3 regions of the Paenarthrobacter sp. YAF11_1 genome follow, and region 2 is predicted to be linked to each of the others. Evidence: riboswitches for the same ligand, from Rfam matches in the RefSeq annotation. Region 2 holds a riboswitch; each other region holds the start of a gene.
What was found. A riboswitch is a leader RNA that binds a small molecule or an ion and turns the genes downstream of it on or off. The one in region 2 is predicted to bind cyclic di-AMP.
Positions count from the first base shown of each region.

Region 1: it holds a riboswitch for cyclic di-AMP, as region 2 does, so the genes downstream of both, AB4Y77_RS17055 (M23 family metallopeptidase) here and AB4Y77_RS16080 (hypothetical protein) in region 2, are expected to answer to the same signal.
Region 3: it holds a riboswitch for cyclic di-AMP, as region 2 does, so the genes downstream of both, AB4Y77_RS14490 (hypothetical protein) here and AB4Y77_RS16080 (hypothetical protein) in region 2, are expected to answer to the same signal.

Region 1 is NZ_JBFRDF010000011.1:122,144-132,403, forward strand. It holds gene fdhD (formate dehydrogenase accessory sulfurtransferase FdhD) at 1-215, opposite strand, end outside; gene AB4Y77_RS17025 (FdhF/YdeP family oxidoreductase) at 217-2,523, opposite strand; gene AB4Y77_RS17030 (molybdopterin molybdotransferase MoeA) at 2,590-3,948, opposite strand; gene AB4Y77_RS17035 (NTP transferase domain-containing protein) at 3,945-4,850, opposite strand; gene AB4Y77_RS17040 (HNH endonuclease) at 4,893-5,393, opposite strand; gene AB4Y77_RS17045 (NlpC/P60 family protein) at 5,646-6,419, opposite strand; gene AB4Y77_RS17050 (C40 family peptidase) at 6,519-7,265, opposite strand; cyclic di-AMP (ydaO/yuaA leader) riboswitch at 7,270-7,430, opposite strand; gene AB4Y77_RS17055 (M23 family metallopeptidase) at 7,577-8,407, opposite strand; cyclic di-AMP (ydaO/yuaA leader) riboswitch at 8,414-8,643, opposite strand; gene AB4Y77_RS17060 (metal-dependent transcriptional regulator) at 8,838-9,533, opposite strand; gene serC (phosphoserine transaminase) at 9,826-10,260, shown strand, end outside.
Region 2 is NZ_JBFRDF010000010.1:98,478-108,737, forward strand. It holds gene ald (alanine dehydrogenase) at 1-920, opposite strand, end outside; gene AB4Y77_RS16075 (PucR family transcriptional regulator) at 1,126-2,343, shown strand; gene AB4Y77_RS16080 (hypothetical protein) at 2,529-3,869, opposite strand; cyclic di-AMP (ydaO/yuaA leader) riboswitch at 3,872-4,016, opposite strand; gene AB4Y77_RS16085 (hypothetical protein) at 4,146-4,379, opposite strand; gene AB4Y77_RS16090 (ATP-dependent DNA ligase) at 4,425-5,489, shown strand; gene AB4Y77_RS16095 (DUF6480 family protein) at 5,524-5,787, opposite strand; gene AB4Y77_RS16100 (alpha/beta fold hydrolase) at 5,899-6,684, opposite strand; gene AB4Y77_RS16105 (maleylpyruvate isomerase family mycothiol-dependent enzyme) at 6,684-7,343, opposite strand; gene AB4Y77_RS16110 (hypothetical protein) at 7,346-7,615, opposite strand; gene AB4Y77_RS16115 (helix-turn-helix domain-containing protein) at 7,694-8,116, opposite strand; gene AB4Y77_RS16120 (HPr family phosphocarrier protein) at 8,241-8,519, opposite strand; gene ptsP (phosphoenolpyruvate--protein phosphotransferase) at 8,550-10,250, opposite strand.
Region 3 is NZ_JBFRDF010000008.1:219,163-229,422, forward strand. It holds gene AB4Y77_RS14455 (NAD-glutamate dehydrogenase) at 1-1,346, opposite strand, end outside; tRNA gene AB4Y77_RS14460 (tRNA-Cys) at 1,513-1,586, opposite strand; gene AB4Y77_RS14465 (glycoside hydrolase family 43 protein) at 1,675-2,640, opposite strand; gene AB4Y77_RS14470 (hypothetical protein) at 2,774-3,253, opposite strand; gene hutG (formimidoylglutamase) at 3,311-4,261, opposite strand; gene AB4Y77_RS14480 (NCS2 family permease) at 4,419-5,861, opposite strand; gene AB4Y77_RS14485 (copper resistance CopC family protein) at 5,976-6,608, shown strand; cyclic di-AMP (ydaO/yuaA leader) riboswitch at 6,783-6,951, shown strand; gene AB4Y77_RS14490 (hypothetical protein) at 6,955-7,737, shown strand; gene AB4Y77_RS14495 (FAD-binding protein) at 7,913-8,605, opposite strand; gene AB4Y77_RS14500 (universal stress protein) at 9,021-10,058, shown strand; gene AB4Y77_RS14505 (PEP/pyruvate-binding domain-containing protein) at 10,076-10,260, shown strand, end outside.

The DNA of each region.
Region 1 (10,260 bases), on a different contig from region 2:
ATGATCCCTTCCGAGACGAGGAATCCCGCCACGAGGTCGAAGTCGTCTCCGGGGGTCCGCATGGTCACGGAGAAGGACATCTCCCCCAACCGGATCTCCAGGGGCTCCTCCACTGCCAGGACGTCTTCCTTATATCGGACGGGATGCTCCAGCGCTTGCGGGGAGCCATCCAGGACAAACTTATGCACCTTGCGGCGCTGGGTCACACGTCCCATATCAGGCTCCGCCCTCCTCTGTCTTCACAAAACGTACGGTCATGGCTTTGTAGCCGGGGGTGTTGGATTCCCGTGCCACCAGTTCGCGATGCACCAGCGCGTTGGCCTCAGGGAAGTACGCCGCGGCACAGCCCTTGGCCGTGGGGTACCCGATGAGCCGGAACTTGTCGGCCCGCCTTTCCGTTCCCGCGAAGGTGGAGATGACATCCACCAGGTCCCGGTCCTCGAAGCCCAGTTCCTTCAGGTCATCCGGGTGGACCAGGATGACCCGCCGCCCCTCCGAGACACCGCGATACCGGTCATCCAAACCGTAGAACGTGGTGTTGTACTGATCGTGGCTGCGGACGGTCTGGAGGATCAAGTGGCCCGGCGGTGCCTCAAGGTACTCAAGCGGCCGCACGGAGAAACGTCCCTTGCCGATGTCCGTGGCGAAGGTCCGCGTATCCCGGGGCGGGTTGGGCAGCACGAAGCCGTTCTTGGTCCGAACCCTGGCGTTGAAGTCCTCGAAGCCCGGTATGACCCTGGAGATGTGGTCCCGGATCACGTCGTAGTCCTCGGCCATGGACCGCCAGTCCACGCTATGGTCATCGCCCAGGGTCGACTGGGCCATCCGGGCGACGATCACCGGCTCACTCAGGAGGTGCTCAGAGACCGGCTCCAGCCTCCCCTGCGTCTTGTGGATGACGGACATGGAGTCTTCCACGGACAGGAACTGCTTGCCCTTGGGGTGTTTGTCGTCGGTGTCCGTCCGGCCCAAGGTGGGCAGGATCAGGGAGGTCTTGCCGTGCACCACATGGGCTCGGTTGGGTTTGGTGGAGATGTGGACCGTCAGCCCTGCCCGCTTCAACCCCTCTTCCAAGGCTGCCGTGTCGGAGCCCGCCGCAGCGAAGTTTCCACCCATGGAGACGAAAACATCCACGTCACCCTTTTCCAGGGCGTGTTGGGTCTCCACGGAGTCATAGCCGTGGTCGCGCGGCATGTGGAAGCCGAATTCCTTGTCCAACGCAGCCAGGAATGATTCCTTGGGTTTCTCCCAGATCCCCATGGTGCGGTCGCCCTGCACATTGGAGTGTCCACGGACGGGGCAGGCTCCGGCGCCACGCTTGCCGAAGTTCCCTTGAAGCAGCAGCAGGTTGATGATCTCGCGCAAGGTATCCACCGAGTGCGGCTGCTGGGTCAGTCCCAGGGCCCAACAGATGATGGTTGCCTTGGATGCAGCCATCATTTCCGCGGCCTTGGTAATTTCTGCACGGGTCAGGCCGGTGGCCCGCTCGGTCTCCGCCCAGTCCAGCACCGAACGTGCGTCCTTATATGCGTCGAATCCCTCCGTCTGCGCCGCAATAAAGGAATGGTCGACGACGGTGCCCGGGTTGCGCTTCTCTTCCTCCAAGAGGAGGTGGCCCAGTGCTTGGAACAATGCGAGGTCGCCACCGACCTTGATCTGCAGGAATTCGTCCGCGATGGTGGTGCCACCGCCAATGACGCCGTTGAGGGACTGCGGGTCCTTGAAGTTCAGGAGGCCGGCCTCGGGGAGCGGGTTGACGGCAACGATCTTCCCGCCGTTGTTCTTGCAGTCCCGCAGTGCGGACAGCATCCGGGGATGGTTGGTTCCCGGATTCTGGCCCACCACCAGGACCAGTTCAGCGTGGTGGATATCCTCCAGCGAGACTGTGCCCTTGCCGATTCCAATGGTGGGGTTCAGGGCGCTGCCAGAGGATTCATGGCACATGTTGGAGCAATCAGGCAGGTTGTTGGTGCCCAGGCTCCGGGCGAACAACTGATACATGAAGGCGGTCTCATTGGCCGTGCGGCCGGAGGTATAGAAAACGCATTTGTCCGGCGTGGTGGCGTTGATGTGCTCGCCGATCAGGGCGAACGCCTCGGTCCAGCTGATGGGCGAATAATGGGTGTCCCCGGGCTTGATGACCACGGGTTCGGACAATCTTCCCTGGCTCCCCAGCCAGTATTCCGTCTTGTTTTCGAGGTCAGCCAGGGAGTGTTTCGCCCAGAATTCAGCGCCCACAGTGCGGGTAGTGCTCTCCTCGGCGATCGCCTTGGCGCCGTTCTCGCAGAACTCGGCGGGGCTGCGCCTGCCTGTGATGGATTCGGGCCAGGCACATCCCGGGCAATCGAAGCCGTCGTGCTGGTTGACCCTGAGCATGGATCGGACCGTGCGGGCTACACCGGCCTGGGCGTAACCGCGTTCAAGGGCCACCGTGACAGCTTTGAGGCCGGCAGCGGCCTGTTTGGGCGGGTGGATTTGCAGGTCATCTTCATTGATGTCCTGTTCTGGAGCATGCCTGTTCATGAGTCCATCATTGCACTTTGTCGGCACCCTTTACCCGGTTCGCTGCAGTGCTCCGGAGTCCAGCGCTCAAGCGTCCAGCGCGCTCCAGTCCACCGGGCCGGAGGGGGCCTTCTTTGCCTGGCGCGCAGGAGCCTTGCGGGGTTTGTCTTCCGCGGCTTTGGGTGCGGGCAACGATTTGCCCCACGGCAAGGCAAACGCCGGGACCAGCTCGCCCAGCTGGACCCCGTGGGGCGGAACCACCATGATCCCGTCCGCGCCGGCCAGGCCCCGCATCATCCCGGGACCCGTGTGCTGCGCCGGCGACGCCAGGCCATAGACCAGCTTGAACGGCATCAGCCGGGTCCGGCCGGGATCCGCCTCGAGCATAGCGCCGCAAGGAACTTCACCTACACCGTCCAACTGCCGATGACCCAATGCCGCCAGCAACGGAGCACCCACCGTCAACAGCGCCATCATCGCGGCAAGTGGATTTCCCGGCAGTCCCAGCACAAACCGGCCATCGGGCAGTTCAGCCAACACGGCAGGATGACCGGGGCGCATGGCAATGCCGTCGATCAGCAGCCGGCCGCCAAGTTCCGCCACCGCCCGCCTGAAGTGGTCGGTCCCCGAGCGACCTGTCCCGCCAGTAGTGATGACGACGTCGGCCGGGGGTTCAGTCTCTCCGTAGGGGTCATCCGCTGTGAGTCCGCCCAGGGCCGGCTCGGTGTCCTGGAGGGCGGAGATCCACTCTTCATAGTTGTCGCCGACCCTGAGCTGCTCTCCTGCGATGCCACCCAGAAGCTCCACAACAGCACCCAATTGCGGGCCGAAAGTATCACGCACTTGTCCGGGCCGAGGGACCCCCTGGGCCACAACCTCGGAGCCCGTCAGCAGAAACCTGGCCAGTGGCTTGCCGAGGACCTCCACATGGTCCAATCCGGCCAGCGCGGCCAAAGCGATGTGGGCCGGATTGAGCACGGTTCCGGTGGTAAGCAGGACTTCCCCCTCCGCTGCCTCTTCTGCGGCTTTGCGGATGTGCTGGCCGTTGCGGGGTTCGCCGGGCTTGGCGCTTCCGCCCAGCGCAAGGACCGGGAGGCCGTCGTCGTCCGTGGTGATGACGCCGCTCTCGCTGCGAAGTACTGCCTTGGCGCCCGGCGGAATCAGCCCTCCCGTCACAATGGGACTTGCCTGGTGGGGGGCAAGCCTCTGGCCTGGTTCGCTAAGGATCCACGGCCCGCTTCCGTTGACGGCCCAGCCGTCCATGGCTGAGGAAGCGTAGTGCGGCATATCCTGCACTGCCAGGGCATCGGCAGCGAGGGTGCGTCCGAGGGCTGAGCTGAGCGGCACAGGACCCGCAGGGATGGGAGTGGCAACATCGAACGCGCGCTGCCGGGCCTCCTGCCACGTGTGTGCCGCGTGATGGCCCTCTGCAGGGGCCTCCGTCATTCGGCGTCAGCCTCGGACTCCGAGTACTCCTTGGCAATCTTGCGGGCCAGTTCCAAGGCGGCGTTCATGGCCGCGTCATCGCTTGCCTGGCCGATGCCGCGGGCCATGCCTGCCGCGTAACCGGCGATGAAGGTGGTCAAGGGCGCTGCGGGGCGCACCACTGAATGCGCGGCCACTCCGGCAACGGCGAGCACTTCGTTGACGTCCACTTCAACGCCTTCAAGCTCGAATGCCTGCAGCAGTGTGCGGCACCATTCCTCGAGCGTCTCTTCCTGGCTCTTCACGTCCGCCTCCAACTTGTAGTCAATGCCCAGGGCCGCAGCGTCCTCCCATGTATCCACGTCATCCGTGGAGCCTGCGGGGACGCCAACGTCCAGCAGGTTCAGCCTAGCAAGCAGGCGGAACACTGAAGAGTCCGTTAACCCGGAACCTTGGGAAGCTACGGCCACTTCGCGGTCCAAGGCTGCGGTGTCGTATACCCCCAGGAGCGGTTGCTTCCGTCCGTCCTCGGAAACTGCCATGGCACCCTCCACTCCGGGGTGCGCTGCCAGCGCTTCCCACAGATGGGAGATTCCACGGGAGGCATGCGGCATGTCGCAGGCGAGAATCAAAGTCCACGGGGCGCCCGCACCGCTGCCTTCCAGCGCAATCAACCCGGCAGCAATAGCAGCGGCCGGACCCGCGAATGCCGGTTCCTCCCGTGCCCGCAGCACTTCGACCGGCAGTGTCCCACCGCCCGTTCCTGAAGCATCAGGACCTACCACCACCACGGCCGTTGCACCCCGGACCGATTGCAGGGCACGCGACAGGAGCGTTTCGCCGTCGTACGTCAACGATGGCTTGGGCACACCACCAAGGCGGGTGGCCCTGCCACCCGCCAGAATCACGGCATTGAACTCCATCCGCCCAGATTACCGGGGCGGCCGGAGTTCAGCAGAAATCGATCAGGCAGCGGATTCCGGCAACAGGAACGGGTCCCAGTCCGGCGCAGGTTTCTCGAGTTCTTTGATCTGCCACATGGTTCCCTGGGGCACCCCGGGCGTGAAACGGAGTTTCCAACCCATTTCAGCCAGCGTGTGGTCACTCTTGGCGTTGTTGCATTTCAAACACGCCGCAACCAGGTTTTCCCAGGAATCCGCGCCGCCCCTGGATTTGGGGTGGACGTGGTCTATGGTGTGGGCTGTTTTCCCGCAGTAGGCGCAGCGATGGCCGTCGCGGCGAAGGACCCCGCGTCGGCTCACGGCGGTAATCCTGTTGTACCGGGGACGGATGTAGCGGTTAAGGAGGATCACGGAGGGGCGTCCAAGAATCTCCTGTGGCCCGACGACAGGCTCGTCGCCTTCGGCCACTACGCTAGCTTTCCCAGTCAACACAAGGACCAGCGCCCGGCGGAATGTTATTACCGCCAGCGGTTCATATCCAGCATTCAGAACGAGTGTGCGCATGCACGTACCTCTTCACGGCCGCACCCGTCAGGGGCACGAGGGCCGGCTGCCCTCTGCTTGTACGGGCTGTGGATCGACAAGATAAGGGTAAGCACTCATATGCCGTATCAACGAATTTTTCCGTCGTTTCCCGTGCAGTGTCGTTAAGAGTTCATGCGAGGTTAAGGCGTCGGGAGCCGAATCCGTCCGTTAAAGCAGAACACCCCGCCGGCCTGAGCCTGCGGGGTGTTGCTGTCAAAGCGGAATGCTGGATCAGCCGTTGACGCGGATGAAAACCGGGCCGGAGCCGACGTTGACGCTGAACAGTGCCGTGGTGGATCCGTTCCATCCACCGTGGACTGCCTGGCCGTTTCCGACGTACACAGCGATGTGGGCCTGTCCGGCGAGACCGCCGTTGGCGTAGTAAGCGAGGTCGCCGGGCTGTGCTTCCGCTGCGCTGACCGTGCGGCCAAGGGAGAGGTAGCCGGCCGGCCAGTCGTGGAAGTTGATGCCAACTGCTGCCAGGGAGTTCGTCACCAGCATGGTGCAGTCCTGGGTGACGCCGAGCTGTGCGTAGGCGGCAGCGGCGATTGCAGCGCCAAGGCCACTGGCAGCGGCCGGAGCCTTTGCCGCAGGAGCCGCGGGGTTGACGGCCAACGTGGCGTTGCCGGCAGTCGCCGTGCTTTCTGCGGTCTTCTTGGTTTCTACCTTCGCAGGAGCCTTCTTCTCTACGGGAGCCGGAGCCTGCACCGTGGTGACCACGGGGCGCTCGTAGGAGATGGCAACGGTGGAGTCCGCAGCGATGGTGGCCTGGACTACCGACTGGACGTCAAGGGTGGACGTCGAGGTGGACTCACGGTCCACGTTGGTGTCGGCGGCGTTGGCAGCAACACTGCCGGTCAGGACCAGGCCTGAAGCTGCGGCAATAACAGCCGCCTGGCGGCCTACGCCGCCGGCGTTTTCACTGACGGCCTTCGCGATCACGGCAAGCGAGCTGGTCTTGGGGGCCTCAGCGCGATGCCGTGCAACCTTGGATGCACTGGTCATGGTTTTCTCTTTTCGTATCCGCGTGTAGTTGGGGTACACGCGGCTCATCGGTGCGCCAGCACTTGGGGGCATGCTGGCGAACCCCGAACCGGATTGTTTCTAGCGGAGGGTAAAGAAGGAGGACGTGCCCGTGGAGGCAGCCGAGTGCAGGAGCGTGCCCTGTCCCGGGTTCAAGGCGCTGATCATCATGCCGTTGCCAACGTAGATGCCTACGTGTGCTCCGCCGTTCTGCATGACCAGGTCACCGGGGGCAGGAGTGCTGGTGGGCTTCATGGCAGTCCAGGCGTTGACGCGCGGGATGCTGATGCCGGCCTGGGCGTAGACCCACTGGGTGAAGCCGGAGCAGTCCCATCCGTTGGGCGTGGTGCCGCCCCAAACGTACGGGTGGCCGATGCCGGTGTAGGCGATCGCGGCGAGGCCGGAAGCGGCAGCGCTGGAAGCAGCGTCCTTGGCTTCGGACGACTTCGCGGTCACAGCGCCTGCGGTGGTCTGGTTGCCATTGGCCGCGGTCCGCTGGGTGGTCTGCGAAGCGCGCTGGACAACCTTGGGAGCTTCCTTGGTGGCCACTACAGGGCTTTCGAAGGAAACAGTGGCGGTGGGCTCTGCGGTGACTACCGCAGTGGTGACCATCTGCTGGGTGCTGGAGGCTTCCGACTTGGAAACGTCGGTGTCCGCTGCCTGGGCCGGAAGACCGACACTGAGGACGAGGCCTGAGGCTGCTGCCAGGACGACGGCCTGACGGCCAACGGTACCGGCGTTGGATGAAACAGCCTTGGAAAGCGTGTTCAAGGGGTTCGTGCGAACCGATTCAGCGCGGTGGCGCGCAGGGGTAGTGCGTGATGACACGTAGGTAGCCTCTCCCAATGCCTGCGAGGTGAGCTGTCGGATTCGGATGGGAGTCATCCGGCCACGCTGCTTCAAGGAAGCTTTGCGACTTAACCCCAAGGCCTTCTTGCGAAGACCAGAAGTGGTTCCCCCGCCCCTGCCAGACGATTTATGCGAACGGACCTCGAGTGGTGGCAGAGCTAGGCAATCCACTCAAGTGCACCGGCCCCCTAAAAAGCCGATGCGCTTTGTACGGTACAACAGTTGAACGCGAATGTCACATTCAGGTCACGGGGTGTGTCACGAATGCGAGAGACAACCATCAACTGTACTTAGAGCCAGCCCATGGGGTCAACGACTTCACCGTTGACCTGTACTTCAAAGTGGAGGTGGCAGCCTGTGGAGGCGCCCGTGGTGCCGCTCAGCGCCACAGTGTCGCCGCGGCTTACCGTCTGGCCTACTTTAACGGTGAAGGACGACAGGTGGTTGTACGTGGTCTCCAGGCCGTTGCCGTGGTCTACCACAACGCGGTTGCCTCCGCCGTACTCGTGCCATCCGGCAAAGGTGACCTTGCCACTGGCCGCGGCATGGACGGCGGTGCCGCACTGGGCCACGAAGTCCTGGCCGCGGTGGAAGTCGCCGGAACCACCCGTGAGGGGGCTGACGCGGTAGCCGAACGGGGAAGCCGTCGTCAGGGTGTCCAGGGGGCTGGCCATGGTGCCTGTGGACGAGGCGCGCTGGATGCTGCCGGCGGACTGCGCGCTGAGCAGTTGCTTCAGCTTGCCGTCGGGGTCGGCTGCGGTAGCTACTGCGGCACGGCTGAAATCGATCTTGGCTGATGCAGCGGCCGAAACCTCGGGCTGGCTGCCACCGGTGACGGCCAGGGCCGACTCGGTCTGGCCGGATTCCGAGGTGGCCATGACCGGGCTCGTGGCCGGCAGACCGACAGTCAGGGCAAGTCCGGTGGCGGCAAGCGCAACTCCGGCCTTTTGCCCGACGCCACTGGCTGCGGCGAAGTCGGCAACCTGGCGCAACGGGCTCTTACGGCGACGCACCTGGCGTTCGGTGTCGCGTGGCCGGATCTCCGATACGACGCGGGCTGGCCGCAGCTCAGCAGCGGGGCCGGACGCGCGGCGGCGGCCCCTGACGTTCTGCGTTGTCAAACTCTGTTCCTCTCTGAAAAGCCTGCGAAGTTAGCTGTCGGATTCGGGTCAGAGAGTTCAAAGACCCGGTCCGCACGAAGCGCTCACGGCACACAGGTATCCCAGGAGGGACTTGCGTCAATGGGCACTTCTGCTGCGGACTTCACCCCAAGGCTGCTTCTTTAGACAGCCGCTTGTGGTTCCCCCGCCTCTGCCAGTGGTGGATGACACACCTGTTCCGCTGGCAGAGCTCGGCTCCGGAACAGGTAACGCTTTGGTATCAGCGCTAGTAGATAACTATAGGCGATTAAGCCCCGCAGTAATAAATTCGTTATCAACAGGAACAGGCATGGCGCGGCGGTCCCTTATCACTAATCCTGAAAAACCGCAGGTCACACGCGCGCCAACAGCTCGAAAGTGAGATATGACACCGCGTGAAGGGAAGGGGGCGTCAGCTGACGGAGACGAAGACGTGCGCCGCCACCTCGGGCGGAAGTTCCAGTGCACCCTCGATGCCGGGGACCCGGACGGAAATGTACTCTCCCACACGCTCCAGCGAGACGGCCGCGCCGGGGCGGATACCGCCCTCATCCAACTGGGTGAGGAGTTCAGGCTCAACCTGGATGGGCTCCGCCAAACGGGTGACCGCCACGCGGGAATTCGGCGCATAGCCGTCCATGGCCTGCAGGAGGTTGACGTCGAGGCGGGGGAACGGTTGGCTGGCAAGTCCACCGAGCGCTTCAAGGCCCGGGATGGGGTTGCCATACGGGGATTCGGTGGGGTGTTCCAGGAGTTCGTAGAGCCGGCGCTCCACACGCTCGCTCATCACGTGTTCCCAGCGACATGCTTCGTCGTGGACGTAGGCCCAATCCAAGCCAATGACATCAGCCAGGAGACGCTCGGCGAGGCGGTGCTTTCGCATGACCTCGGTGGCGCGCTTCCGCCCCACCTCGGTCAATTCCAGGTGGCGGTCGTTGGAAACAATCACCAGGCCGTCGCGCTCCATGCGTCCGATGGTCTGGGAAACAGTGGGTCCGGAGTGCCGCAGCCGCTCGGCGATGCGGGCCCTGAGAGCCACAATGTTTTCTTCTTCAAGCTCCAAAATGGTCCGAAGATACATCTCAGTGGTATCGATCAGATCCGTCATCCAGCTCAGCTCTCCTCGAACGCAGTTCCTTGCGTAATCTCCACCGTACCGCGTCCCTTGCCGGGTGGACGGTGTGCACCGCCGCCCCATGAACGCCAACCACCAGCCTAGCTTATTTGGAATTACTCTGGATAATTCCGGTCGCATATGGTTGGCCGGCGTTCCACGTGGCGGACTATGACGGCCACGTGTTCCTGCCTCCGCGCCCGGTCAGGCAGAATTGGGGTGTCGAAGGGGCAGATAATGCCACCTGCCACGACCCATCTCTAGCCGATACCCATTGGAGCCACACGTGAGCGACAACAGCATCACCATTCCCGCCGATCTGCTGCCCAAGGACGGCCGCTTCGGCGCTGGACCGTCCAAGGTCCGTCCGGAACAGATCGAGGCCTTGTCTGCCGCGTCGTCCACCATTCTCGGCACGTCCCACCGCCAGGCTCCGGTCAAGAACCTTGTGGGTTCGGTCCGGGAAGGCCTCAGCCAGTTCTTCCGTGCGCCCGAAGGATATGAAGTTGTCCTCGGCGTCGGCGGATCCACGGCATTCTGGGATGTCGCCGCATTCGGCCTGGTGGAGAAGAAGGCCCAGCACCTCTCGTTCGGCGAGTTCGGTTCGAAGTTCGCTGCTGCCACCAACAAGGCGCCGTTCCTTGATGCCTCCTCGATCATCAAGGCCGAGCCTGGCACCCGCCCGGTGTCGCAGGCCGAAGCCGGCGTTGACGTTTACGCC
Region 2 (10,260 bases):
GTGTTCGGAACAGCGCCAGGCATGTTGGCAACGCAGTAGAAGATCGAGTTGTGGACCTTGTACGTCGGTTCCTGGTGGGTGGTGGGGTGCGTGTCCTCGAAGCAGCCGCCCTGGTCAACAGCGATGTCCACCAGGACCGAGCCCGGCTTCATGCGGGCAACGAGCTCGTTGGTGACCAACTTGGGAGCCTTGGCGCCCGGGATCAGGACGGAGCCGATCACGAGATCTGCGTCGATGACTGACTTCTCGATCTCGTAGGCGTTGGAGGCAACGGTCTTCAGGCGGCCCTGGTAGAGGGCGTCGAGTTCACGCAGCCTGTTGATGTTGATGTCCATGATGGTGACATCAGCACCGAGGCCCAGCGCCATGGCAGCTGCGTTGGTTCCTGCAACGCCGGCGCCGAGGACAACAACCTTGGCCGGGCGGACACCCGGTACGCCGCCCAGGAGGACGCCCTTGCCGCCGGCGGGAGCCATCAGCGAGGAAGCGCCGACCACGACCGAGAGGCGGCCTGCGACCTCGGACATGGGGGCGAGCAGCGGTAGGGTGCGGCCTTCCTGCACGGTTTCGTAGGCGATGGCCGTGACGCCGGAGTTGATGAGCTCGGCGGTGAGCTCGGGCTCTGCGGCAAGGTGCAGGTAGGTGAAGAGGATGAGGCCCTTGCGGAAGCGGTGGTACTCGGCCGCGATGGGTTCCTTGACCTTCATGACCATGTCCGCACGGCCCCAGACGTCGTCAGCGTCGTTGACGATTTCGGCGCCGGCGATCGAGTATTCCTCGTCGGTGATGCCCGAGCCGAGGCCTGCGCCGCGCTCAACCAGAACGGTATGTCCGTGGGTGCGGAACTCGTGGACACCTGCGGCCGTGATGGCTACGCGGAATTCGTTGTTCTTGATTTCTTTGGGGACGCCGATGATCATCTGTGGGCTCCATCGTTAGCGGCCTCTTCGGCCGAAAATGTGTTGCGGGCTGTGATTCCAGAATAGATCCGGCTGTGAGGCAGGCGACATGCATTTGACCGCGAGCAGATGGAAAAGCCCCGGAAATTCAACGATCTTCCTCACAAAGGCTCGACATTTGTCGAGTGATGGAGCGTCAGGTGTCGCCTGCTGTTGGTACGCTTTCCTGATGCAGCAGGACGTGGAACAGATCGTTGAACGCGTGGCGTTGAAGCTGAGCCGCGGACTGTCCCTGGAAGACCTCGACGGCGTCCTCCTCGCCTACAGCTCCAACCAGTCGCACGCCGACCGCGTCCGCGTGAACTTTCTCCTCAGCAAGCGTGTCCCCAGCGACGTCAGTGTGTGGCAACTGTCCCACGGCATCGCCACGGCGGTGCGTCCCGTCGTCGTTCCCGCCAATGAGGAACTCGGCATGTTGGGCCGCGTCTGCGTGCCGCTCCTGGTGCGCGGCTTCCGCGTGGGCTACTTGTGGGTCCAGTTGGACGTTGAAGAGCAAAGTGCGACGGCGATACTCGCCGAGTTGCCCGGCGTGCGTGACGAGCTGGACCTGTTGGCGGGGTTGCTCCTTGATTCCAACACCGCAGAATCGGAGTTCCGGCGCAGGCGTGAGCAGGAGTTCCTCTCGGCCTGCAGCGGCGAATCGAATGCCGTGGCGGCCGTGGCCGGGTGGAAGGAAATCCAAGGCCGGGGTCCATGGCAACTGGTGACCATCCTGGACGCGGAAGGTGCGAGGTCCGACGTCGATCCCCTTGCCGCAACCCTGACCCACCGTTCAGCCGCGCTGCAGTCCACCATCGGCGTCAACGCTGCGTTGTTCAGCGCCGGAACGGAGACGCATTCGGTGGTCCTGTTTCGCGAGTCCGGTGGCCGGGCAGACCACGCCCAGGTGCTGGTCCACTATCAACTGGAACTCGCCAAACGCGCGGGCCGCAAAGTGGACCGGGTGATCCTGGGCATCAGCGAGCCGTTCCACGTGATCCGGCAGCTCTCAGGAGCGTACCGGCAGTCCAAAGTTGCGGCGCAGGCTGCCGCGGTCGATCGACCCCTCGGCGAGCTCGTGGACAGCCGGGCCGTAGGCGTCTATCAGCTCTTCGACCGCCTGCTGGCACCCGGAGGCTGGGATGACACCGGTTCCGTGCACTTCCGAACGCTGGAGGACCAGGACAAGAACGGCGAACTCCTGCCCGTCCTGGAACTCCTCTATGACAGTGATGGTTCCGTCCAGGACGTCGCGGCCAAACTCCACCTCCACAGGAGCAGCATCTACAACCGGCTCGGCCGGATCCGACAACTCATCGGCGCTGACCCGTTGAGCGGAGCGATCCGCCTCGAACTGCACGCTGCCTTGAAGGCCCGCCGCTGGGCAGGCCGGCCACGGATCTAGATTGGAAAGAAGAAAAGGCAGGCACCCTGGGGGTGCCTGCCCTTTTCGCAGGGTCTTGCTTTAGGAACGCCTCAGCCGCTGGCAGCTCCAACGGCCCAATCGGCGTCGGAACGTGGCCGTCCGGCTGCTGCTGCAGTACCGGCTGTGCCATCCCACGTGCGTGGTGGTGCGCGGCAAGCGCGTGCTCATTTGAGGGCGTCCTTTGCCGCGTTAAGGATCTCTTCGAGTGCCGTCTCGGTGGGCTGCGGCGCGGTGGCCGCGCTGGGCTTGCCCGTGGGCTTGGGTTTGGTGGTCTGTGTGGGAGTCCCCGTCGGGGTGGGGGTAGGAGTGGGAGTGGGCGTGACCGTCGGCGTGGTTGTGGGCGTCGGCGTCGTGGGTGGCGTGGTGATCGTGTCCGACGGCACCTCACTGGGTGCAGGCGCAGGCTGGGTGGGGACCGGGCTGGCGGTGCTGGGTGCCGCGGCGATGGTTGACGGCACTGCGGACGGGACCCAGACGGGGTCGGCCAAGGAGACTTTCGGGGTGGGAACGGACGACGGCGACACAGGTGCGGGCGCCTCCGGAATCGTGGCCGGCTGGCCGGCTGCCGACGTCGCTGCAGCTGACGCGGAGGGTGACGAGGCCGTCGAGTAGGAGGCGCTGGGTGCGGGTGCCGCTGTGCCCGAATTTCGATCGGCGGCGTTGGCTTCCTGGGAAGGCGTCTCCTGGCCGAAGAACGGCAGCTCGAGGGCCTGCCCCAAGGTCCCGGCTGTCAGGACCAGGCCGAGGGCGCCAGCCACCACGGCCATGCGCTGGCTCATGTGCTTGACAGACGCAGCTTTACGCAGGACCGCCTGGGTTTCCCGGCCAAGGGACGATCCGCCCATTCCCGGCCTGGAAGAACTGGGAGCGACCGACTGCTTTCGAACGTCCTTGCGGCTTGCCAGTGAAGCCGACGCTGTGGCGGCCGCAGCAACTTGCGCCGGGGATGTGCCCCGCGGTGAAACGGGTGCGGCAGCCGGCTCGTGGCGGGCGCCCACAACAGGAATGGCGGCGGTGGCAGGTTGGGACGCGGCAGGCTGAGGCGTTGTCGGCTGCTCGGAATCCTCCTGCTCGGAACGTGACGCCTGAACAATCGGAATGGCCGAGGTAGGAGGCCCCGGCGTGGTGGAAGCCGGAGCTGCAGCCTGTGCGGCCTCCACGACCGGAATGGCCGCGGTTGCCGGCTCGGCAGCTTCGGAGGGCTCTCCTGTTGCGGATGCAGCTGGCTCGGCCTCGGACGACGCCGGGGCGGCGGGCGCGATCACAGCCAGGGTTGCCCGCTCCCGCTCGGCCGCGCGCGCGGCCGCTCGCGTGATGGGTGTCGCGACGGTGGGAAGGGCCGCAGTGGCGGCCTCCGGCGTCGTGCTTGTCGTTCCGGGTGCGGCAGCAGTGTCTGCCTGCACGCTGATGGGGGATCCGCTGGGTTGGGCCCGACGGCGTCCGGTTGGCTTGGTGCGCTCGCGTTCAGTCTCGGCGCGGCGCGGCTGATCCATGGTTGGGGACATGGTGGTTGCCTCTCAACGCCTTCGAGGTTAGCTGTCGGGTTCGGACGAGGCCGTCCGGCCGCCGTAGCGGCTTCACCCCAAGGACTTTGGAAAGTCCGGGAACTTTTGGGTCCCCCGCCTCTGCCGCGGGTCTGGCGGATCCCGGAATGCGGCAGAGCTCGGCGTCATTCCGGAAGCGGCCCAGCGGAGATACGGGTCGCCCTACGACGGTACATGAGCCGGAAAGTAAAGTCACATTAATATAACGGACGGTAGGCCTCCCAAGATGAGAGGGTTCTAGCGTTTAGGCTTCGGGGCCGGTGCCGGCGCGGGCAACTCATGCTGGATCCTCTGGATCTGCACGGCTTGGTGGGTTTCCGGGCGGAAGATTTCATCCGCCACTCCCAGCATCCCGCCGGTAGCTGCACGCCGGACCTTGCCCTGGCTGCTCCGGCGCGATGACCAGTACCACACGCCGGCCATCAGAGCCGGGAATCCGAGCACTGCAGCCGCCGCGAGCAAGATATCCATGGCCCAACACTAGCTTCGCGCTGCACCGGCAGGTAGACATTGACTATGGACCTGCCTGTGATGCCACCCGTCTCGCCCATGCTCGCCAAGTCCGTCCCCACCATCCCCGATGTTGGGCACTACGAGCCCAAGTGGGACGGATTCCGGACCATCGTCTTCAAAGACGGGGATGAGATCATCCTGGGGAGCCGCAATGAGAAGCCCATGACCCGCTACTTCCCCGAACTGGTGGAGGCGCTGCGGAAGAACCTTCCGGACAAATGCGTGATCGACGGCGAGATTGTCCTGATCGAGGGCAATCGGCTCGAATTCGAGGTGCTTCAGCAGCGGATCCACCCGGCCGACAGCCGGGTGAGGATGCTCGCCGAGAAGACCCCGGCGTCCATGATCGCGTTCGACATCCTCGCCCTCGGCGACGACGACCTCATGGGCAGGCCGTTCTCCGAACGCCGCGCCATTTTGGAGCGTGCGCTGGCCAAGGCGGAGCCTCCCGTGTACGTCACGCCCGCGGTCACGGCCCTGGAGCGCGCGCAGGAATGGTTCGTGCAGTTGGAGGGCGCAGGTCTGGACGGGGTGATGTCCAAGCCCTTGGACGGGATGTATTTACCCAACAAGCGCGTGATGTTCAAGACCAAGCACGAGCGCACCGCGGACTGCGTGGTGGCTGGCTTCCGCTGGCACAAGACCGCGAAAGTTGTGGGGTCCATGCTGTTGGGTCTTTATAACGACGCCGGTCGACTCCAGCATGTGGGGGTGGTGGCATCGTTCCCCATGGCCAAGCGAGAGGCCCTGGTGGCTGAGCTTGAGCCGTACCAAGTGGAACTCAGCGAGCACCCGTGGGGGGAATGGGCCAGTCAAGGCGAGGGGGCTGCAGGGTCCAGGATGCCCGGCGCCCAAAGCCGGTGGAGCGGAGGCAAGGATTTCTCCTTTGTGCCGTTGCGTCCCGAGCTGGTAATTGAAGTGGCGTACGACTACATGGAGGGCGAGCGGTTCCGCCACACCACGCAGTTTCGCAGGTGGCGGCCGGACAGGACCCCTGAGAGCTGCACCTACTCGCAGTTGGAGGAGCCGGTTGCGTACGATCTCGGGAAGATCCTGACCCTGCCTTAGCCGGTCCCGCCTGGGCGTTCAGTCGTGGCCGGAGCTACTCTTCGTGTCCTTGGTCGCTGCTCATGCTGCCCTCGGCGGGCGGGGTTTCTCCCGGGGGTACTCCGCCGCCGGGTTCCAAGCCCGTGACGTTTCCGTCGAGGGGATCCGGGTTGGCAGAGGCCGCGGGATCATCGTCCTCATCCTGGCGCATGTCGGGATCCTCGTGGATGCTGTCGGCATCGGATGTTGCATCAAACGGCCCTGTAGCACCGGTTGCACCGAAGCCTTGGGTTTCCTCATTCGAGTCTGCAGCAGTCACAATCAGCCCTTTCGTAAGCAAACTTACTAATACCCTTGCTCCGTCAGCCTAGCCGGGAGGAGCTGACTCAACAAGCAGGCCAATGCCGGCGGCGGCATCGTGCGTTGGTACTCAGCGATGAGGCGCAGTGGTGGTAACGAAGCTCCGGATGGCGTCGGCCACAGCTTGGGGCCGCATATGTTGCGCTACGTGCCCGACACCGGGGATCTCCACCAAGCGCCCCTGGTCAACCGTCCTCGAAAGCCGGAGCGACCAGTCCGGGCCGGCCACGTTGTCTCGGCTTCCCCTCAGGACCAACACGGGGACCTTGATGCCAGCCAAGCGCTTTTCAGTGGGGTACCTCATCATCACGGGCAGTTCAGTGAGGTACCAGCGCGGACCGCAGCGGAAATAGTCCGACGTGACGATCCAATTGGAACCCGGGCTTTCGCGGAGCATCCCGTCAAGGAAAAGAGCCACGGACTGGCGCCTCACGTTCTTGTGCCGCGAATCAACAACAGGCCCCATCAGCACCACCTGCCGGGCCCGTTCCGGAGCATGCAAGGCCGCTTCGATCACAAATTGCGCACCCATCGAATGGCCCACCAGAACGTAGGAACCGATGCCGCGGGCAGCGAGGACCTCCGCAATGAAGGCACCGTAGTCCTCCACCGAGAGCTGTCGATCAGGCTTTGGAGTCCCTGCAAACCCCGGTAGGTCCAGGGAGTAGGTAGGTGCGCTCGCGGCAAGGACTGTATGCAGCCGGGCCAAATATCGGTGCGAGACCCCGATGCCGTGGACCAGAATGTAGGCGGGCCCGGAAGGAGGCGTCCCTTCGGTCCAGAGGATCCGTCCCTTGAGGCCCAAGGCCTCGACGTCGGCAGATAAGAGCGCTGCCGGTTTCCCCTTCGCTTCCATCAAGGGTTCCGCTGCAGGAACACCGGAGCTCCGGGGCCACTCAGCTCGTCCTCCGCTATTGGTCTTCCGGACACCGCCAGCAGCAGCGCAATGGCGGGCCCTTCAACGGCTGGCCCATCCCCGTGATCGAAAGCTGCGTCAGTGGCCACCAGACGCCAGCCCTGTGCCACTTCCTTGCCTCCGCCCATCTTGGTGGTGGTCCGCACCTGATAATGCAGGGCTGTGGCGACGTGCGCTGCTGGGTAGTCACGGCGGATCCCCAGCGGGCGGCGGATGTCCTCGCCGTGCACGAATGCTTCAACCAGCCGAGTTCCCAAGCCTGCAGGCGGCCCGGATGTCCGGGAGAGCGCGGCCTGCAACTGGACCAGCGTCTTCCCCGGGTCTGGGGTCCTTTCGCGCTCAACACCCACGGCATTGTCGCGGTCAAAATCCATCCGGGAGGCAATCATGCGTCGAATGAAGCCGAGGCGCGTGGTCTTGGCGCTGTCGATCACGTGCGCCAGGACATCATGGACGTCCCAGCCCGGGCACAGCGACGGAGTCCTCCATTGGGATGGCAGAAGTGGTTCCAGGTCCCGGATCAGGGCACGGCGTTCCTCATGCACCACGGGCCACACAACGGAGGGGGAAGTCGAAGCCATACCGCTATTGAACCCCATGCCTACTCCCGGGTGGCGTCGTCGGACCTTGTGGCGTCATCGGATTCGTTGGGGTCGCTTGCCGGGCGTGAAGATTCACGGGCGGCGGACGCCGCAGCCGCGTCCCGGCGTCGTGCGATTTTTGATTCCGTCCACATGGCAACCGCCACGAACACTGTGCACGCAAACATGAAGGTTGCCACAAAGTTCAATCCCATGGCAGAGCCCAAGGGTGCGGCAAGGGCCATGGCGGCCAACCCGGCCACGATATGCCACCCTTTGAAATTGCCCACCGATCAAGCGTAACCCCGGCTTTAAGGGGTGCTGGCCCGTTGGCTGGGATCGTTGCTTGATCCTTATCACTGTGGACACTATTGGCCGGCGATGACGTCATTTCCGTCGGGCTGGTCAGTGGCGCCTTCGGCCTGTTTCTTCTTCTGGGATTCCAACCAAGCGATGATGGCGGCTTGCCGGATCCGACGATGCGTTCCGCGGTATTCCACGGGGATTTCGCCGCGATCGGTCATATTACGCAGAAAGGTGTGCGAGATCCCAGCGAGCTCGGCAGCCTGCGAGGTGGTGAGCATTTCCTCCACGCTGCTGACCGTCACGGTTTCGCCGCGGCCCAGCCTCGCGAGGAGGTCGACGACGGCGTCCCTCGCCTCGTCCGGCAGGCGGTGGACTGTGCCGTCTACGAACACGGTGATGTCGTTGCTGTCTTGGAGGGAGCGCGCCAGATTCCGGGCGTCGTCGGCGGGGAGTCCTGCGGTGACGCGGGGAGCTATCAATGCCATGGCAGAAGCCTAGCGTGAGCCGCGTGCTAGCAGGCCTCGGCCATTTAGACGGCTCGCTGCGTGTTAGACGACTCCTATCGTCTAACACGCAGCAAGCCATCGAATCGGGGTAGCCCGGCGAAAGCTACTCCGCGTCCAGGTCCGTCTCCAGCAGCTTCACCAGTGCGTCCAGCGCGGCGTCGGCACCGTCCCCCTCGGCCCGCAGTACCACGACGTCGCCCTTAGCGGCGCCCAGCGTCATCAGCGAAAGGATGCTGGCGGCGTCGAGCGCGTCATCGGCAGGTTCGCCCTGCATGGCGATGGTGACCTCCACGGGCTGTTCCCCGGCAGCCTCGGCGAACAGGGCGGCGGGGCGGGCGTGCAGGCCGGAGCGGCTGGCGATGGTGGCTGTGCGTTCGGGCATGGTTTCTCCTTTGGCAGAAACAAACAGAGGTTAGAGTCCGAGTTCTTCGAGGACGGGGAGTTTGGCGCGGACCCAGTCGCGGGCTTCAAGGGCACTCGGGGCGGACAAAGCGAGCCGTGCGAGTTCCTGCGCTTGCTCGAGGGTGACGGTTTTCAGGACGGTCCCGACGGCGGCCAGCGACCGGGCAGTCATGGACAGGGTGGTCACACCCAGCCCGGTGAGGACGACGGCGAGGGCCGGGTCCGCGGCTGCCTCACCACAGACACCCACGGGCTTGGCGTCACCTTCCCGTCCGGAGCTTTCCTGGGCGGCGCCTTCGACGGTGAGCTGCACGAGCCGGAGCACGGCTGGCTGCCACGGGGTGTTCAGTTCGGCGAGGGGGCCGAGTTGGCGGTCGGCGGCCATGGCGTACTGGGTGAGGTCGTTGGTGCCCAAGGAAGCGAACCCGACCTCGCGCAGTACGGTGGCTGCGGTCAGGGCGGCAGAGGGAACTTCGACCATGACGCCGGGAGTCTGGATCCCGGCGGCCGCGCAGAGGGAAGCGAAGCGTCCGGCTTCGGCGGCCGTGGAGATCATGGGGGCCATGACCCACACATCAGCCTCGGACTCCGAGGCTGCCCGGGCAATGGCCTCAAGCTGGCGCTCCAGGACCCCCGGTGTGGTGAAGTCGGTGCGGTAGCCGCGGACACCCAGTGCAGGGTTGGGTTCAGTGGCGTCCGTGAGGAAGGGCAGGGGCTTGTCGGCGCCGGCGTCCAGGGTGCGCAACACAACTTTCTTGCCCGGGAACGCGTCGAACACGGCTTTGTAAGCGGCGGCTTGCTCGTCCACGGAGGGTTCGGTGTCACGTTCCAGGAAGCAGAACTCGGTCCGGAACAGGCCAACGCCCTGGGCGCCCAAAGCGGCAGCGGCCACGGCGTCCTTGGCTCCGCCGACGTTGGCCAGGAGTGGCACCAAGTGGCCGTCCGCCGTCGTGCCGTTTCCGTCGAATTCCGCGAGGGTTGCGGAGGTTTCCGCCCACGCTGTGGCAGCCGCGCGGTGCTCGTCTGTAGGCGAACCGGCCACGAAACCTGCCGCGCCGTCCACGTAGATTTCGGTTCCATCGGCAATGTCGTCCACACCGTGTGCTGCCACCACGGCCGGCAGGCCAAGGGAGCGGGCGATGATGGCCGTGTGCGACTGCGGGCCGCCACCGGAGGTCACCAGAGCCTGGACCACCGCGGGATTCAGCGTTGCGGTATCGGCAGGGGCGAGGTCCTCGGCCACCAGGATAAAGGGCGTGTCCGAAGCAGGAATACCGGGCGCGGGGACGCCGCGGAGTTCTGCCACGATCCGGGCACGCACATCCAGGACGTCGGTGGCGCGCTCGGCCATGTAACCGCCGAGGTTGTGCAGCATCTCCGAGACGGACGCACCGGCTTCCCAAATGGCCCGCTCAGCAGAAGACCCGGCATTGATGAGCTTCGCCGCCGACTTCAGGAGCATGGTGTCCTTGGCCATCAGCGCGGTCGCCTCAAGGACGGCCTTGCCATCGCCCGACGCTGTGTCCGCGCGTCCCTTGAGCTCGTCGTGGACCGACTGCGCAGCCGCTTTCAAACCCGCGACGGCGTCTTCCGGGGCCACGTCCGCGGCCAAACGCTCTCCCGACGGCGGCTCACTCACCGGCTTGGGCATCTGGCGGACGGAACCAATGATGCGGCCAGGGCTTACCCCTACTCCTTGGAAATTCTGCACTGAATCCTCT
Region 3 (10,260 bases), on a different contig from region 2:
AGGAGCACCCGGAAGAACACCCGGGCCATGGCGGACTCGCCCAAACGAAGCTCAAACTCGATGGCGTCCGAACCGAAGGCCTCGCGAAGTTCACGTTCAATGCTGAGCCGAACGGCGGTGCTGTAACGGCGGCGTGGCAGGAACACGAGCGCGGTCATGAACCGCCCATAGGAGTCCGGACGGAGGAACAGCCTGGTGCTGTGACGCTCCTGGAGGCGCAGGATCTCGCGGGCATGGTCGGCCAGTTGCCCGGAGTCGATGTGGAACAGCTCATCGCGGGGATATCCCTCCATCACGGCCAGAAGTTCCTTGCCGTGATGCGAGCCGGGCGGGTAGCCAAACGCCCGGATCACTTCGTTTACTGTGTCGCGGATGACGGGAATCTGCAGGGCTGAATGTGCCATGGAACTGGGGGCGAAGAGCCCCACAAAGCTGTGCCGGGCGGTGCGGTGCTGATCTGTACCGTGTTCAGCGGCACCTCGTTCCGTAGTCCCGGCCGCTTGCACCGTGATTTCGTCCAGGTAGGCGGGGCGCAGGACCGTGGAGCGCTGGGTGGACTTGGTGAGGGTGAGTAGCCGGGGTTCCGCGTGGTCCATTTGGTCCACCTCCACCGGATCCCGCAGCACGCCCAGCCCCCGGCGCCCGTGATACCCGAGGAACACAAAGTTTCCTTCACCCAGCCATTGCAGCAGCTCGCGGGCTTCCTTGGCCTCCCTGGTTTCAGGACCCGAGCCTCTCACCTCGGTCAACGCCTCCACCTCGCGGGCCAATTCCTCATGGATTGCAGCATGGTCCTCTGCGGCCGCCCGCACGTCGAGCAGGACCCTCCGGAGCCGGGCCACCAGGCGGTCCGTGGCCGCGTCGTCCGGGAGCCGGGGGACGTCGATTGCCATCCACGCTTCGGCGAGCGGTCCGCCGTCGTGCTCTTCGTATGGGGTGGGCAACTGCGGACTGCCGCCGGCAGCTGAAGGTTCGACGCCGGTGGGCAGCCCGATGCGCTGAGGCGCCCTGTGGATGGTGGTCAGGCGATGGGTGGCTGGGTCGCGGGTGACGGTGAAGGTGGGGTGGACCAGGAGCCGGATGGATGCGGTGTCCCGGGCGATTTCGGCGGTGACGGATGGCAGCAGATAGGGCATGTCATCGCTGACGATCGACACCACGCTGGCGTCGGGCTCATGCAGGATTCCGATCACGTCCTGCCCAGGCTCCCGCCGCTCGGCCAAAGACCGGTGGTAGCGGGCCCGTTCCAGCAGCGTTTCCGGCGTGTAGCTGCGGACGTCGTCCTCTGCCACGTGCTGGTAGTAGTCGGTCAGGAATCCGTCCGCCGCCTCGATGCTGGGTGACATGGTGCTGCGCCTCCGCTGCGCAAAGGAGCGGCCGTGCTGTTGCGGTCGGCAAAGTCCCTGCGCCTCCCCTCATGCTCCCGCGAGGTGGCATTTGATGGCAATGTTTGAGCGAAACATTGCCATTAAATGCCACTTCGCGGAGGGGGTTCCGGGCCTCGGGATCCCTTGGACGTGGTGGCGGGATTCGAACCCGCGTACGCTGCTTTGCAGGCAGCTCCCTGGCCTCTCGGGTACACCACGTGCAAACGACACTAGGCGTCTCAGTGCGGCCGGATCAATGTTCATTTCGCGGCCTTTCGCTGCGCTACGCAGGCCGTCGCCGGGCTACTCAGCGTTGCGCAAGGTTGCTGCCCGTTAAGCCGTGGACGCCTTTTGGAGACTCAATGCGAAGGAGGGTAGTGCGTTCGTGAGGTGAGTCGTTCGGAGTGTGGAACACCAGGTAGTCAGATCCGTCGGAGGCGCTCAGGATCATTCCATGGCCACCGTTGCGTGCCCAGAGCGGCGTGTCTTCCTGGATCCACGGTCCAAGAAGGGTGCCGGTAGGTGAGTTGGCTACTCCCATGGCATATCCTTCGTCTCCAAAACTGGACCACAGCATCTGGATACTCCCTGTGGGCGTCCGGCGTATAAAAGGTCCATCCGTGAAGAGAGGGTCCTTGGCGAGCTTCAGCGCGCTGGGTGGTTCAACGCCCTCCGGAAAACGCAGGGGCTTGCTCCACGACGCGGAGGATGCCCGGAAGAGCAGTTGCGGATTACCGACCGCTTCCTTGAGGTCGTCGGAGAGCTGCATGGCATACATTTCGCCATCCGCCAGCGGCGGTTCTCCTGCGGCGGTGGCTTCCGCTCCGCGGCTGTACACCAGCCATGGCCGGGACTCATCGTCCAAGAAAAAAGTTCCGTCAAGGCAGGGAACTCCCAAAGGTGTGACGGGGCCGTCGCTCCACGGCTGGAAGGGGCCGGTGGGCTCGTCTGCGACCAGGATCGCGACTCCGCGCACCTGGGAGGCGCTGGCGACGAACGTGCCGAACAAGAAATAGCGTCCCGCATGGGCGTGGACTTCAGGAGCCCAGAACTGCGAGTCGGACCAGAAGCCCTCAGGCGGTCGGAACGCAGGGAGGGGACCGTTCCAGTGCTCCAGATCATCACTGGTGTAGCAATCGAATCCGGTGGCAGGGCCGCCCCACACATTCTCATCCGTGGTACCGAACAGTACGTACCAGCCACGTGTGGGCTCCATGATGAACGGGTCCCGGATCCGGATATCCGACAATTTCTTCAACGGGCCCTCGGTCATATCCATATCCTTTGTTGGCAGCAGCCTGACAGGCCAAACAGTACAAAGGACAGGCCCCGTGGAAGAGACCGTATGCCATTGACTGAAAACATTGCTGCCTCGCACCTGTGCTCAGCTCAGCAGGACCGGCTTGTCAGCGGCTGTGGTTCTCACGTCGAAGCGGCTCTTCACGTTTCTGCGCTGCCAGCTTGGACACGCCTGCGGCCACCAGCAGCGTGAGGATCGCAGCCGCCATGTGGGTGTAGAGGAGGAGGTGAATGTCGCCGCCACCGGATGCGGTGCCGCCCGGCACATCCCCGCCCGGCACACCCCCTACGACCTGGCCGCCGTGCAAGTGGTCCAGGAATCCGCTGCCGGGAAAGTACCCTCCGAAAGCCTCGAAGCCGAAGTGCAGCAACTGCTGTGCCAATCCGGAAAGGAACAGCAGCAGCAGCGGCCCGTGCACCCAGCGGGAAACGAGCTGGGCGGCCAGGGCACACAGCGCGGCGAATGCCAGGAGGACGGGTATGGCAGGAGCGCTTCCGCCCGCGAACATGTGCGCTGCGAGTCCCAGAGCCACAGCCGTCGGCCCGGCTACCCAGGCCCACTTGTCCTGCACAGGAGTTCCGCGCATCGCCATCCTTCCCTCCCCACAGAGTAGGCGGCGGACGCCGGCTGGAAAAGGGAAAAGCTAGGCGAGGAGCGTGTTCACCAGCCGCGCAGCCACTTTCGCAGTGCGGTGATCGATATCGAACGCGGGATTCAGCTCAGCTACGTCCAGGTGGAGGAGCTTCCCACTGGCAGCAACCTGCCGGCAGACCGCACTGATCACCGGCAAAGGCACGCCATAGGCGGCGGGTGCGCTCACCCCAGGGGCCACCGATGCTGGCATCACATCGAGGTCTATGGTCAGGTACAACACGTCCACGCCTGCCAGGAAATCGGCAACAAAAATCTCCACTGCCTCGGGGGTGCACAGCTCATCCAGCAGGTATTTCACTCCCAGGCGATCGGCGGTATCGAAGAGGGTACGCGTGTTGTTCGGCTCAGAAATTCCGACGACGGCGTACTGCAGTTCCCGCCCAGCGGCGGCTTCTGCGTGGGCCATCTGGAGGAACGGCGTACCCGAGCTCGGCGTGGGTTCGTCCCGCAGGTCGAAGTGGGCATCAAGGTTCAGGACACCCAGCCGTTTACCGCGAACCACGTCAGAACCGGCCACGCCAAGGTAACTGGCAAACGCGGTCTCGTGGCCGCCGCCGAGCACCACGGTGAGGTTTCCGGCGTCGAGCAGTCCCGAAATGGCGAGTCCGGCGCGCTCTTGGCCCGCTTCCAGTGAGTCGTCCTCCACCACCACATCACCGGCGTCGAACACGTCACGGTCAAGGTGGAACGCCAGCGGACCCAGCGCCGTGCGGATGGCGGCCGGCGCCGCAGCAGCACCCACTCGGCCTTTGTTGCGCAGGACCCCGGCATCGCTGCAAAAACCAAGCACGACGGCGGGACGCGAGGCCGTTGCGGGAACGGACGACGTCAGCGGTGCTACCGCCTGCCACCAGCGGCGGTGTTCGGTTCCGTCTCCGTCAAAGCGGCCCGTCCAAGGGGTGGGGCTGACGTCTACGGCGAGGGTGCTGCTGGTTTCCATGCTTCAAGCACACCCGACGCGGGGTCCAAAAACCAGCTGTCTCACCGGCTGGGTGTCTGAAACCCCGGACGACCACTCCCCGGAGACGCCTCGAGACGGCATTTAATGACAATGTTCTCGCCAAACACTGTCATTAAATGCCGTCTCGGCGAAGGGCCTACTTGACCCCCAGCAATTCCTCCACGGTTCCAATTCCGAAGAACAGCAGGAACGCAGCGGCCACAGCCCACATGAGCGGGTGGACTTCGCGGGCGCGGCCCTGGAAAGTGCGGATGAGGACGTAGGAGATGAAGCCGGCGCCGAGACCGTTGGCGATCGAGTACGTGAACGGCATGAGGGAGATGGTCAGGAACGCGGGGATGCCGACACCCCAGTCCTGCCAATCGATCTTGCCCACCTGGGAAACCATCATGAAGCCCACAACCACCAAGGCCGGGGCCACGGCTTCGAAGGGGACAAGGTTGATCAGAGGCGTGAAGAACATGGCCACCAGGAACAGCACGCCGGTGACGATCGACGCGAGGCCGGTGCGGGCGCCTTCACCGATGCCGGCGCCGGACTCAACAAAGATCTGGTTGGAGGAAACCGAAGCGCCACCACCCACGATCGCGCCGAGGGCATCCACCTGCAGAACACGGTCCACGTTGGGGATGTTGCCGTCCTTGTCCACGGTCCCGGCCTCGTTGGCCAGGCCCACCATGGTGCCCATGGCATCGAAGAAGATGCTCAGGAGGATCACGAATGCCAGCAGGGCCGCTGCGATGAACCCGAGGTGCTCAAAGGCGCCGAACGGGTTGGCTTTGCCGATGAGGGACAGGTCCGGGGCGCCCCACTCTGAGAGTGTGGGAGCCACGAGCGACCAGCCGCGCGGGTTGACGTTCTTGCCGTCGAAGCTGGGGCCGATGTGGAGGGTGAATTCAAGGATGGCGGCCAGTGCCGTGGAGACCACGATGCCGATGAGGATGGCGCCGCGGACCTTGCGGACCACCAAGGCGATGGTGAGGATGAGGCCCACTGCGAACACCAGGGTAGGCCAGCCCATCAGCTTGCCGTCGACGCCCAGGCCCAAGGGAACCGTGGTGCCGGCGGCGTCGGGAATTCGGCGCACAAATCCCGCATTGACCAGCCCGATCAGCGCAATGAAGAGGCCGATACCTACAACGATCGCCGTTTTCAGGGCTTCCGGCACGGCCTTGAACACGGCAGTACGGAAACCGGTCAGCACCAGGATGAGCATGGTGACGCCGGAGAGCACCACGAGGCCCATCATGTCCGGCCAGGTGAGCTCCGGGTGCGAGGCCACAGTGACGGCAACGAAGGCGTTGACGCCCAGGCCGGTTGCCACGGCGAACGGGTGCTTGGCCCAAGCGCCCATGAGGATGGTCAGGATTCCCGCCACGAAGGCCGTGGTGGCTGCGACGGCCGTGAAACCGAGGGAGGCCCCACTGGAATCCGCCCCGGAAAGAATCAGCGGGTTCAGCACCACGATGTAGCTCATGGCGAAGAACGTTGCGAAGCCGCCACGAATTTCCCTCGAGTACGTGGATCCACGTTCAGTAATTTTGAAGTAGCGGTCTACGGCAGAACCTTGTTTAAGCATGAAGGACTCCGGGGATTGAGGGGAGTGTGCTCTCAAATCCTAAGCGGTCCGGTACGGGCCCTCCGGACGATTCGCCTAGTCTGTAAGGAAGCCAACACTAGGAGAAACCGCCCCATGCGTACCATCCGCCCGCTTCTGGCCGCCGTCGTCGCTGCTCTTGCCTTCGCGTCCGCCCTGCTGTTTTCTGCGGCTCCCGCGTCCGCCCACGACGTCGCTGAATCCACGACGCCGGCCAACGGTACCGCCGTGACGCAGGTCCCGGCGTCGGTCTCCATCACGTTCAACAACCGACCGCTTGCCATCGGTTCCGGCGTGACGGTCACGGCAGGTGGCGAAAACTGGGCCGACGGCCCCGTTGAGATCATCGACAACCAGGCGGTCCAGAAGCTGCGCGAAGGCGCCCCGGGCGGCGAATACACAGTGGTCTGGCGCGTCGTCAGCAGCGATTCCCACCCCATTGAGGGCACCTTTACCTTCACGGCCACCGTAGGAAGCGCGACGGCGGCCAACGGCTCGGCGGCAGTCTCGCCGTCCGCTTCAGCACCTTCAGCAGCAGTACCGACGGCGGGGACCGGGGCGCCGGGAACCGGTAACAGCGAGCCAGCCGCGGATGCCTCCCAGCCCTTCCCGTGGAGCATTGTGGGCTTGGCGGTTGTTGCTGTCGGTCTCGTTATTTTTCTGGCTGTTACAGCGCGGAGAAAACTCGCTGCTTCGAACGACTCAGATGGCGATTCTCCCGCGGAATAACAGGGTTTTCTACGTAGCTGCGAAGATCTCGAAACGGTTACTGCGACACGCCGGAAGCGCGCTTCTCGTTACTTAAATGTGACTTCCGCGTGATCATCGCGTACGGTAGTACCTGTGCCTGTTCCACGTAACGGGCACTTCCGGCCTGATTGCCTAGCTCTGCCGCAGTCCGGAATCCGTTCGCAGACAAACCTTACGGCAGAGACGGGGAACCCATTTTAGGTCGCTTTCGAGCGTGCCTTGGGGTGAAGTCACGAAGCTTCCGCTGAACAGCGGGGGATAGTGGCCGGGTGACTCCCATCCGAATCCGACAGCTAACCTCGCAGGCATCGGGAGAGGCTCTTTCATGTCTTCACGCATTCTTCGCGGCCGTCGTAAGGCGGACAGCGTACGTCCTAATCCGTTCATCTCCATCTCCAAGGCAGTCGCCAGCAACGCTTCCGGCGCTGGCCGCCAGGCAGCTGTTATTGCAGCAGCCTCGGGCCTTGTGTTGACCGGCTCCATTGCAGCTCACGCTGCTGAAGCTCCGGTTCAGCGGGATTCCAGCCCGGCCACGGTCGCTGAGACCGTTTCAGCCGACGCTCCCACCCAGGTTGTTACCGCCCTGGCTACGGCTACCGTCAACTTCGAGCGCCCTGCTGTTGCTTCCGTAGCAGCTCCGGTTATCGAGAAGCCTGCTCCGGTTGCTCCGGCTCCCGTCGCCAAGAAGGCAGCAGTCACCACTGCCGCCGCAACGGCTCCTGTTGCCAAGGCTGCTGCTGCCGCTCCGGCCGCTGCTGCTCCTGCTCCCGCTGCTGCCCCGGCCGTGGGTGGCGTCAACGCTGCCATGGTTGCCTCGGCTTACGCCCAGATCGGCATCATGCAGGACTGCACCGCCATGGTGGAGCGCGCGCTCGGCTCCGCAGGCATCCCCGTTGGTGACCTCGGCCCCATGCAGTTCATGAACTACGGCAAGGTTGTCAGTGACCCCCAGCCCGGTGACATGATCGTTCAGTCCGGCCACGTCGCCATCTTCATCGGCAACGGCCAGGCCATCAGCGGTGGCATCAACGGCAACCAGACGGGCATCCACCCGATCAGCTGGTTGACCGCTACGGGTCCCCTGACCTACGTACGCGCTGGCGCATAAGCCTCACGCTTCAGACCAAAGGCCGGTGTCTTTGAGGAATTAGTCCTCGAAGGCACCGGCCTTTGGCGTTAAGTTATGTGCGGAAAAGTTCAGAGCCAGGTGCGACACCGGGATAGAGCGCGCCTCAGCTGTATAGCCCGACGGCCTTTGTCTGGAGTCGTCCGGGTTTGTTCTGCTAGGCGGTGACGATGCTTGGCCCTGCGGTGAGGGCCACTTTGGACGATATTGCCTGGCCCACGGCCTTCGCCTGTCGAAGTACTTCCTTGGGTGTGGGCGTAATCAGTTCGCCGACACCTACAAGGTGCATCCCGACGGCCCGCATCGCAGCCACCAGGTTCTGGCCGATTGCAATGCCAAGTTCGGCCAGCATGCGGCGCAATTGGCTCTGCGCGCAGCGCGTGACCACAATGTGGTCCGCCAGAAGAACGCCGTTGGCAGTGTGGACGGCCCACTGGCGGCGGGTGGATTCAAGGGGGCCTGAGGCGTGGAGCCCAGTCCTGAGCCCGGCGGTGGTCATGCTGGCGGCCAGTCCGTAGCCGATCTGTTGGGAAGGGTCGGAGCCAAGGAAATCGAGGCGGACAGCCCGCGTGGTGCTGCGGACATCCAGGTGATGGCTTGCTGCATAGTTCCGCAGGTGGCGGAGGATCTCGTTGCGTTCCTGCATGGCTGCGGGGTCGGCTGCATCGCAGCGTTGAAGCATGCCTGTGTGGACTGACGGCCCGGTTGTGGACAACGCGCCAAACCCGTCCACCACTATGGAGCCCACGCCGTAGCGGCTGAGCTCACTGGCAACTGCCAAGCCGGACAGGCCGGCTCCGATGACCACGGTGGTGGTGCGTTCCGTGGCGGAATCAGGCGTGAGTGACACTGCTTGGTTCCTCCTTGACGTGTGTGCCGTTAGGCATCGCATGGGGTCGCGTCCGAGTTCCCCAAGCGGCCGCAATAAATGGCCGGAAAGTGCTGTGGAACACGTTTGCCGGCCATTCGGTGACTCGAACACTACCGAACTTTTTCTGCCATGGATAGCCTCCCGAGTCCGCGTGTTTGCGTTGTTCATCCCCAGCGCAAAATGCGCCCCCTGCAACCGAGCCCGGACCGTTATACACATAGCCCAAAGTCACCTTGATTCGGCGTTGACGACCGAGAATAGTGGACATTGGGAGGAGGAATTTCCAGGTTTCTTCTGCCCCGGCCATTGACAACGACGCCAGTAGGGAATCCGAGCCGGAGAACCTCTGGCAGAATGGCCGGAACATCAAGCAGCAGGTGGAGAGGCGGGCCCCATGGACCAGCACAGCAGGCACAATGAAGAGCCACAGGACGGCCAGGACCAGGCAGTGGCGCCAGGCGGCATTGTCGTTGGAGTTGACGGTTCTGAGCACGGGCAGTGTGCGTTGGTATGGGCGGCACGTGAAGCCGAACGCCGTCAGTTGCCCTTGCACATCGTCACGGCCTATTCCGTACCCATCTTTGCCGCATCAGGGCTGGATGGCGGCTACGCAACAGTGGATGACTCGGTGATCCGCGAAGGCGCGGACGCGATCGTGAAACAGGCTATGGACAAGATCTCCGGGTATTCCATAGACGTGGACGCTTCGGTGGAGAACGGCGACGCTGCCGGTGTCCTCCTGGATCTTTCGGCAGAAGCCGCGCTCCTCGTTTTTGGCAGCCGGGGCCGCGGAGGCTTCGTTGGACGCCTTTTGGGATCTGTCAGCAGCGCATTGCCTGCCCACGCCAAATGCCCCACCGTCACGGTCCCGCTGTACTGCGCCGACCGTCTCGGCGAAAACACTGAAGACAAGCACATCAAGGCTGAGCACGCCAAGGCTGGCCCTCGCGCAGTCGAAAACGTGGTTGCAGTTGGTGTCGACGGCTCCGAGCAAGCCCGCGTGGCAGTACTCGAAGCGGCTGAGCAAGCGCAGCGCATGGGAGCCAAGCTCCGCGTCATTTGCGCTGTACCGCAGTACAGCGGGTCCCTGGCCTGGGTGCCGGCTCCGTTGGACCGCGACGCCCTCTTTGCGGATATCAGGGTCCAGCTTGACGCCGGTGTTGCCTGGCTCAGGAGCCACTTCCCCCAGCTTCCCATTGAGACGGACCTCCGGGACGGCTCACCAGTGGACGTGCTGGTGGAAATCAGCCGCAGCGTTGAACTGGTGGTCTTGGGAACACGAGGCCGCGGCGGGTTCGCGGGTATGCTGCTCGGTTCCACCTCGGACGGCGTCCTCCACCATGCCAAGGGGCCTGTGCTGGTCGTCCCGGATCGTGAGGATCCGCGGCTTGCCGACCGTCACAAGTTTGGGCCGATGCTCGGCGCAGCTTAGCCTCGGGCCCATCCTCCATGGACGGCCAGGAGACCGGGGAACAAGGGCAGGATCGCCATAACGTTGCGTCCGGCACGGTGTTCACTCTGGACATCGCCGGCATCAGTGGGGCCATGCTTCCTGAAGTGGGGGGCAAGGCTGCCAACCTGGGTGAGCTGACCAGCGCCGGCCTGCCCGTACCGCCTGGATTCTGCCTGACAAC